DNA from 2 places in the Isachenkonia alkalipeptolytica genome. Region 2 is predicted to be linked to the other one. Evidence: riboswitches for the same ligand, from Rfam matches in the RefSeq annotation. Region 2 holds a riboswitch; the other holds the start of a gene.
What was found. Region 2 has a riboswitch for cyclic di-GMP ahead of ISALK_RS00515 (diguanylate cyclase domain-containing protein). Riboswitches for the same ligand answer to the same signal wherever they lie in the genome.

Region 1: linked by a shared signal. The riboswitch ahead of ISALK_RS03390 (GspE/PulE family protein) and the one ahead of ISALK_RS00515 (diguanylate cyclase domain-containing protein) in region 2 are both predicted to bind cyclic di-GMP.

The regions. Positions count from the first base shown of each region.
Region 1 covers NZ_SUMG01000002.1:349,493-353,707, reverse strand. Annotated here, with positions in the region: gene ISALK_RS03400 (abscisic acid-deficient protein Aba4 family protein) at 1-291, opposite strand, end outside; gene ISALK_RS03395 (ATP-binding protein) at 753-1,178, shown strand; cyclic di-GMP riboswitch class II at 1,562-1,646, shown strand; gene ISALK_RS03390 (GspE/PulE family protein) at 1,705-3,384, shown strand; gene ISALK_RS03385 (type IV pilus twitching motility protein PilT) at 3,414-4,215, shown strand, end outside.
Region 2 covers NZ_SUMG01000001.1:106,204-110,418, forward strand. Annotated here, with positions in the region: gene ISALK_RS00500 (hypothetical protein) at 1-204, shown strand, start outside; gene ISALK_RS00505 (methylglyoxal synthase) at 265-711, shown strand; gene ISALK_RS00510 (HDOD domain-containing protein) at 727-1,575, shown strand; cyclic di-GMP riboswitch class I at 1,763-1,848, shown strand; gene ISALK_RS00515 (diguanylate cyclase domain-containing protein) at 1,909-4,128, shown strand.

The sequences.
Region 1 (4,215 bases), on a different contig from region 2:
CCAGCGGCCGAAAAAGAGATTCCCTATGACCATATGTAACCAGGCGAACAGCGGCAGATTTTCATGGGTAAAGACCTCCCGAACCCCGTCGATGGAAGGAATGATCAAAGACAGCCAGTTGATTTCCCAGCCGAAGAAAAACAGGGTTAAAAAGTACAGGCTTCCCAGCAAAACCCAGTAATTCTTATGGAAAAGGAGTTTTCGGGTAATCACGGATTTTGGAAGGAGCAGCAGGGGAATCCAGGAGAGGATCAGTAGTACAGAAAGGATACGAAACAAATGTAAGAACATAGAAAAACCTCCCTATTCGTCTTTTTACGATAACACCGGATATTCTCGGCGAAGATCTAATACCTTCATTATAACGGATTCAGCCTGAAGATACTACAGAAAATTTCGACTCTTCCCGCCTTTTCTTTTTCCCGGGATATATGTTACAATGGGTATAATAAAAATTATAGGAAAACCTTTTGTAAAAAGGAGTGAATACTTTGCAACCACGGAAATATAAAAATTTGAGCCGAGTCATTGTTCTTGCCATTGCCTTGGCCATGATCCTATCTTCGGTAGGATATGCCTTTATGTTCTTCTAAACATAAAGGTTTTTTTATGCCCTTTTTTATGCCCTATGGTTGAAATTTCTCCGGTTATTTTGAAAATTTTTCTTAATATGTGGTACACCGCTGAAAAATCGGGTACAAACAAAGTAAATAAGTTGATCATAGGAATTGACCCATAAGGAGCGAAGGATCATGATGAAGTCCATGTTGAAAATCTGCATAAAAGACGTAGAAACCATTAAATATACCCGGGATATGATCTCGAAAATCTTAAAAGAGGGCATGGGGATGGATGATTACCTATACGAAATGGCCATCAGTGAAGCCTTAAACAATGCGGTGCTTCACGGCTATGAGAATAAGGGGAAACGAAGCATTTCCATTAATCTTTCCAAACTCAGTGACCGACGGGTTTCCGTACGGATCAAACACTACGGCAAGGGCTTTCCCGGCAACAAAAAACTTCAGCGGGCGGAGGAAAAAAGCAACAACATCCCTCCCGAAGAGCTGTTTTTAGAATCGGGACGGGGCCTAAAAATCATGATGGAAGGGGCGGACTACGTCTGTTACAACCGGGCGGGCAATGAAGTGATTTTGGTGAAGCGAAAGGAAACCTAATCGAAAAGTAAAAGCAAAACAAGGTAAACAAAAGGTAAAAATACCCTAAGATGTTACCGTGTCCGGGGTTTATTTTTTGTCTAAAATCAGGAAAGCAAAGACGTAATTTGTGAAAAAATAAATTACAAAATATATCCTCTAAGGGAGTTTAAAGGGAAATCTACGGGGTAACTATAACATAAATCAAAGATCATTACAAAATCATCGTTTCTTTAGAGAAAACAATGGGGGAAACGAAGACGTGGAGACAAAAATCTAAATAATTTTGAAAAATATGTTATTTTCTCAAAAAAAAGATTGTTAATTTTTTCAAAGGTAGTATAATAGAACTATATCTAAATCACATAAAGCAATCGATGGTTTTCCTTCGAAAGATAAGGGACAGATAGATTGGATGCTAAGAAGGATATCCTTACAACTGGGCACTTGGGGTATTCGGAGCAGCTAGTGCAACCGGCCAACCTTAGTGTTGGTTTTTTTATTATCACGAAAACGATACAGAAAATTCGGACAAAGAGGTGGACTTATGGCTGCAAAACGAAAACTGGGCACCCTGTTGGTCGACGTAGGGGCCATAACCAACGAAAACTTGGAACAGGCCTTAAAAATACAAAAGCAGAATAAAAAGAAACTGGGAGAAGTGCTGGTACAGGAAAAGTTTGTAACGGAAGAGGAAATCATCGAAGTCCTGGAGTTTCAACTGGGGATTCCAAAAAAGGAAATCGACCGGGGTACCATCGAATCCGAGGTACCGAATCTGATCACCGAAGCCTTAGCCCGGCGTCATACTATAATTCCCGTAAAGGCAACAGAAAAAACCGTAACCCTGGCCATGAACGATCCTCTAAACGTTTACGCCATGGATGATGTAAAACTGGCAACCGGTCGGGAAGTGGAGCCGGTCATCGCAACAACCAAAGAAATTGAAGACGCCATTGATTATTTCTTTGAAAAACAGGACGCTCAAAAGGCCATTGAGGACTTTACCAGCGAGTACGACGTAAAAGAGCTGGAAGGTCTGGATGAAGCCACCCTAAATGATATCAACAATGCCCCGGTTGTACGGCTGATCAACTCTATCATGAGCCAGGCAGTAAAACAACAGGCCAGTGATATACATATCGAACCCTTCGAGAAGAAACTATTGGTTCGCTTTCGAATCGACGGCGATTTACACGAAGTCATGCGCCCGGCCAAGGCCGCCCACTCGGCGATTGTTACCCGAATCAAGATCATGGGAAAAATGGACATCTCCGAGCGGCGTAAACCCCAGGACGGCCGGGTGGAAAAAAACATCGACGGCAGGGAAATTGACATGCGAATATCCGTCCTTCCCACGGTTTTCGGGGAAAAGGTGGTAATTCGAATTCTGGATCGAAGCAGTTTTATGTTAACCAAGGAGGAACTGGGCTTTACCGAGCGAAACCTAGAGCTTTTTGATAGAATTACCCGAAACCCCAACGGAATTATTCTCGTCACCGGCCCTACGGGAAGTGGTAAATCCACCACCCTGTATACGGTCCTTGCCGAGATGAACCGGGAAGACCGAAACATCGTAACCGTAGAAGACCCGGTGGAATACTCCTTAGACGGCGTAAACCAGGTACAGGTAAACCCGAAGGCGGACCTTACCTTCGCCACAGGCCTACGATCCATCCTACGACAGGACCCGGACATCATCATGGTAGGTGAGATTCGGGACAGTGACACCGTAACCATCGCGATACGGGCGGCGATCACCGGTCACTTGGTGCTTAGTACCGTCCATACCAACGATACCGCCAGTACCATCAGCCGATTGGTCAACATGGGGGTGGACCCGTACTTAATCGCATCATCGGTAGTGGGCATCATGGCCCAGCGGTTGGTAAAAAAGGTTTGTAACAACTGCAAAGAGCCTTATGAGGTGGACGAGCGAAATGCCCGCCTGGGCGGCATACCCGAAGGCACCACCATCTATAAAGGAAAGGGCTGCACCAAATGCGGCGGCTCCGGCACCAAAGGAAGAACCGCCGTCCATGAAGTCATGGTGGTGGATCGAACCATTCGAAATATGATCAATGAAGGTAAGGATATCGACTCCATTAAGGATATCGCCATCCGGGACGGGATGAACACCCTGAGGGATGCCAGTAAGGAACTGGTCCTAAAAGGAATCATACCCATCGAAGAGATGCTTCGAATCACCTATAGTTTGGAAGGGTAAAAAAAGTTATCAAAAGGGGGAATGAACAGGTGCTGGATATTAACGAAATGCTAAAGACGGTTATGTTTAAAGGAGCATCGGACCTACATATTACCGTAGGACTCAGGCCGATGATACGGGTAAACGGAGAACTTTTGGAAAGTGAGTTTCCGGTTCTCGGACCCGAAGATACGAAAGAACTGGTCTATCAAATCCTAAAGGAGCGGCATAAAAACACCTTAGAGGAAAAGGGAGAAGTGGACCTTTCCTATACCTATCCGGGACTCAGCCGTTTTCGGATCAACGCCTACCGACAGCGGGGCAGTTACGCCATGGCTCTAAGAGCCATCCCCATGGAGATCCCCGATATTGAGGACTTATATCTGCCCGAGGTTTTACGAACCCTGGCCAATAAACGAAGGGGCATCATTCTGGTCACCGGCCCTACCGGTAGCGGGAAGAGTACCACCTTAGCGGCGATGATCAACCATATTAATAAAACCAGAAAAGAACATATCGTAACCCTAGAGGACCCCATCGAGTATCTTCACCGCCATAACCGAAGCATTATCAATCAGCGGGAAATCGGCGGGGATACGGAAAACTTCGCCAACAGTCTTCGGGCCTCCCTAAGACAGGATCCGGATGTAATTCTCGTCGGTGAGATGCGGGACTTAGAAACCATTGCAACGGCCCTCACCGCAGCGGAAACCGGCCACTTGGTTCTCGCCACCCTCCATACCATCGGGGCCGCAAAAACCATCGACCGAGTCATCGACGTATTCCCACCCCATCAGCAACAACAGGTGCGGGTTCAGCTCTCGGGAGTTATTGAAGGGATCATCTCCCAAC
Region 2 (4,215 bases):
TACCATGGATATCAGGCTTTCAGTTTAACCGTCTGGCATACCGGGACCCTGCTTTTGTATACGTTGTTGCTGATGGCGGTTGTGGCTTTGGCGGGACCCAGGATTAAAGCCTTTAAAAAGCACTGGCGAAAGGTTCATCGTAGTCTTGGGGGTGTAGTGTATGTTCTGGCAATTCTGCACATTTTTTGGCGGAATCTACTGTAACGGGAACAAATGAAAATAAGAAACATTGAATAGTAACCTGAAGAATAGGGAGGCGTAAAAGTGAAATACGGATACCGGATAGCGAAATCAAATAAGACCAAAAAGATCGCTCTGATCGCCCATGATAATCGAAAACAGGAATTGATCGCCTGGGTTAAAAAGCATAAAACCCTTCTTCAGCCCCACGAGTTGGTTGGCACAGGAACCACGGCCAAACTGTTGGAAAAGCATACATCACTTTCCGTTGAAGGATATAAAAGCGGCCCCTTAGGGGGAGATCAGCAGGTAGGCGCCGCCATTGCCGAGGAGGAAATCGATATGCTGATTTTCTTTTGGGATCCCTTAGAGGCTCAGCCCCATGACCCGGATGTCAAGGCGCTTTTGCGAATTGCCGCCCTATATGATATTCCCGTGGCACCGAATAAGGCCACGGCGGATTTTATTTTAAGTTCCCGTTTGTTCAACGAAGTTTTTGAACGAAAGATTGTCACAAAGGAAAGATCCTAGAAAGGGGGAGTCAACATGACAAAGGTGAGTATGGAAGTAATTCTGAAAAATATTGAAGAAATGCCGTCATGGCCTGTAGCACTGCAAAATGTCATTCGGCTAACGGAGGATCCCCAATCGGATATTAAGGACCTGGAAAGGGAAATCCTAAAGGATCAAAGTCTGACCACCCGGGTATTGAAGCTTTCAAATTCTTTGCACTACGGATACCCCAGCAAGATCAGCACCGTATCCCAGGCAGTGATTCTACTCGGTTTTAATACGATCAAAAACATCGTTTTGGCCAGCACCGTAAATACGATGTATATCAAGGATCTCGAGTCCTACGGCCTTAAAAAGGAGGACCTGTGGCGACAGTCCCAGTCCGGGGCTATTATTGCCCGGTACTTGGCAAAGAAAATCAAGTATAAAAAAGTGGAGGAGGCTTATATCGCCGGGCTCTTAAGGGATATCGGTAAGGTTATTTTGGATTATCACATAAAAGAGGATTATCAGGTGATTTTAGAGAAGGTTGAAAAGGAAAACATCAGCTTTTTACAAGGGGAAGAAGCGGTTTTAGGGTTTAATCATGCGGAGGTGGGATACCGGATAGCAACAAAGTGGAATCTGCCGGAGGGTTTGCGGGAGGCCATCGCCTATCATCATCGGCCCCAAGATGCCCTAGAATATAGGGAACTGGTGTCTATCGTTCACGTGGCTGATGCCATTACCATGATGCTGATTGAAAATGTAGGGGTAGAAGGATTGAACTACCGGTTTAACTCCCAAGCTCTGGATAACCTTGGAATTACAGAGAAAGCTTTGGAAGAGATGATCGTGGAGGTTTCTGATCTCCTGGTAAACGAACAGAGGGAGGTTTTCTAAGGGCGGGGAAGCGCCCAAGAGTAGGTTGGTTAGGTCGTTTCATCCAATTCATTGAAATATTTTGAAAAATCTAAGAAATTCATTGTAATTGACAGAATAAATGGTATAATAGTACTAGTAAATGTTTTATGCAGAGTCTTCAATAATCGAGGAGACCTGCGGTAAACATCCGATAAAGGGATAATTAGAATTGAATAGGCAAATTTGCCGAAAGGCAAAGACGCAAAGCTAACAGGGCCTAAAGTGTGTTCACTATGGTAGCCAGCTGCGAACTTATTTGCCTCGTTGTTGTGTATAAGGAGGTTTTTTTATGGTTTCAGGAGGAGGGAAGAGATGCAGGGAGCGTTGAAAACAAAGGAAGAACAGAGAACCGTAAACCGAAAAACCAAAGTGGGAAATCTGTTAGAGGAGGCCAAACTCAAGGAACGAAGTCATCCGGAAGAGGCTTTGGTAATGGCAAGAGAAGCCCTGAAAATTGCGGAGATGAATTTCTACAAACAAGAGAAAGCCGAAGCCCTAACCCGGATCGGTCGCTGCTTATGGATAACGGGGAAACTGAACGAAGCCATTGAAGCCTTAAATCTGTCTCTGGAAACCTCGAAACTCCTTCCAAAGGGCGGTATTGAAGCCGAAGCCCTGAACGCTTTGGGCAATGTCTATCTTTATATGAAAACCTATGATCATGCTATGGATTACTACGGAAAGGCCTTGGAAATGTCCCGGAGCGAAGAACTACCGGAGTTGGAAGCAGGGATTCTAAACAATTTAGGAGGCCTTCATAAAGAGCTCCATGACTTGGACACCGCCTTAGGCTATTATCGGGACAGCCTTGAAAAATACGAAATAAATCGGGACAATTACGGGCAAGCCATACCTCTTTTTAATTCCGCGGAAGTCTATATGGAGCAGAAGAATTGGAGGGAGTCGAAAGAGAACATCGACAAGGTTCTGGAAATTTGCAAGGAAAAAGAAGCAAAAGTCATGTATTCCTATAGTTTACATCTGCTTGGGAAAATGTATAAAAATCAGGGAAGCCCGGAAGCCGCTCTTAAGGAATTTTATAAGAGTCTGAATCTTGCCCAAGAGACCAAGGATTACCATCACCAAGTGGTGGTTTACAAAGATCTTTATGAGATCATGCTGGAGAAAAACAATCTAAAGGAAGCCATCGGACATGTAAATAATGCTCTTGAAATTGCAAAAAGCATCGATGGAGAAGCGTTGATTTCCGATCTTTATGCATCCATGGCTCAGGTATATGAACAAATGGGCGAGGAATTCTTAGCCTATAAGTACTACAAAGCCTTTTATGAAACCACGACAAAATCCGAGGCCCGAAGAAGAGAAGAGAAACTCCGAAGTGTTTCCTTTCAACTGCAATTGGAAAAATCTCAAAAAGAGACGAAAACCTATCGCCATCTGGTAAAGGAACTGGAAAAAATGACCCAGGAGCTTCGCTATACTTACAAGCAGATGGAAGTGGTGGGGAAAATCGGACAGAATATAACCGCCACCTTGGATTTAGAACAAATTTTTGATCTGTTATATGAAAACTTGAATCAACTGATGGAGGCCATGGTCTTAGGAATTGGTTTGTTGGATAATAATAATCAAAAAATCCGCTACGAGCTCTTCATTGAAAAGGGTGAAAAACAGCCTACTTTTGAAGTGCCCGTGGACAGTAAGAATAGTTGGGCAGTATGGTGTTTGGAAAATAAGAGGGATGTACTGATCAATGATGTGGACTTGGAGTACAGCAATTACTTAGAAGGGACTTCCCATACCGTAGGGGAGCCCATGCAATCGGTCCTCTTCTGTCCCTTGATGGTGGAGGATCAGGCCATCGGCGTGGTGACCGTACAGAGTTTAAAGAAAAACGTCTACAGCAAACATCAGCTGGAAACGTTAAAAACCCTGTCCTCCTATTTGGCCATTGCCATTAATAACGCTCAAAAATCCAAAGCGTTGAAAAAGGAAATAAAGACCCGAAAAAAAGCGGAGGAGGAGTTAAAGATTGTGAACTCAAAACTCCAGAAACTCTCGGAGTTAGATGGACTGACCAACATTCCCAACCGGCGATGTTTTGATAAAAACTTTGAATACGTCTGGAATAATGCCCATCGGGGAGGAGAAAAAGTATCCCTGTTGCTGCTGGATGTTGATTTTTTCAAAGAATATAACGATCATTACGGACATTTAGATGGAGATAAAGTCCTTCAACGGATTGCCAAAACCATTGAAGGAAATTTAAAGCGTTCAACGGATTTAGTGGCCCGATACGGAGGGGATGAATTTGTAGTGCTTCTTCCCAACACCGATCAGGAGGGGGCGCTAATGGTGGCGAAAATCCTTCAGCAAAGGATCCGGGAGTTGAAGCTCTCCCATGGATATTCCCAGGTTTCACCATACATCACCCTATCCATAGGAGCGGCCACCCTCCAACCAATAAAAGGAATCCAGGGAAAACAGCTCATCGACCGGGCGGATAAAGCCCTTTATGAGTCGAAGGAAAAGGGAAGAAATGAAATTTCCCTTTACTCCCGGGAACAATGATGAATAAAACGGAGAAGCCTTGAAACTGTATGATAGCCCTTAAGAGTCGTGTTCCCGACTCTTAAGGTTTTTTTACGGAATGAGTCC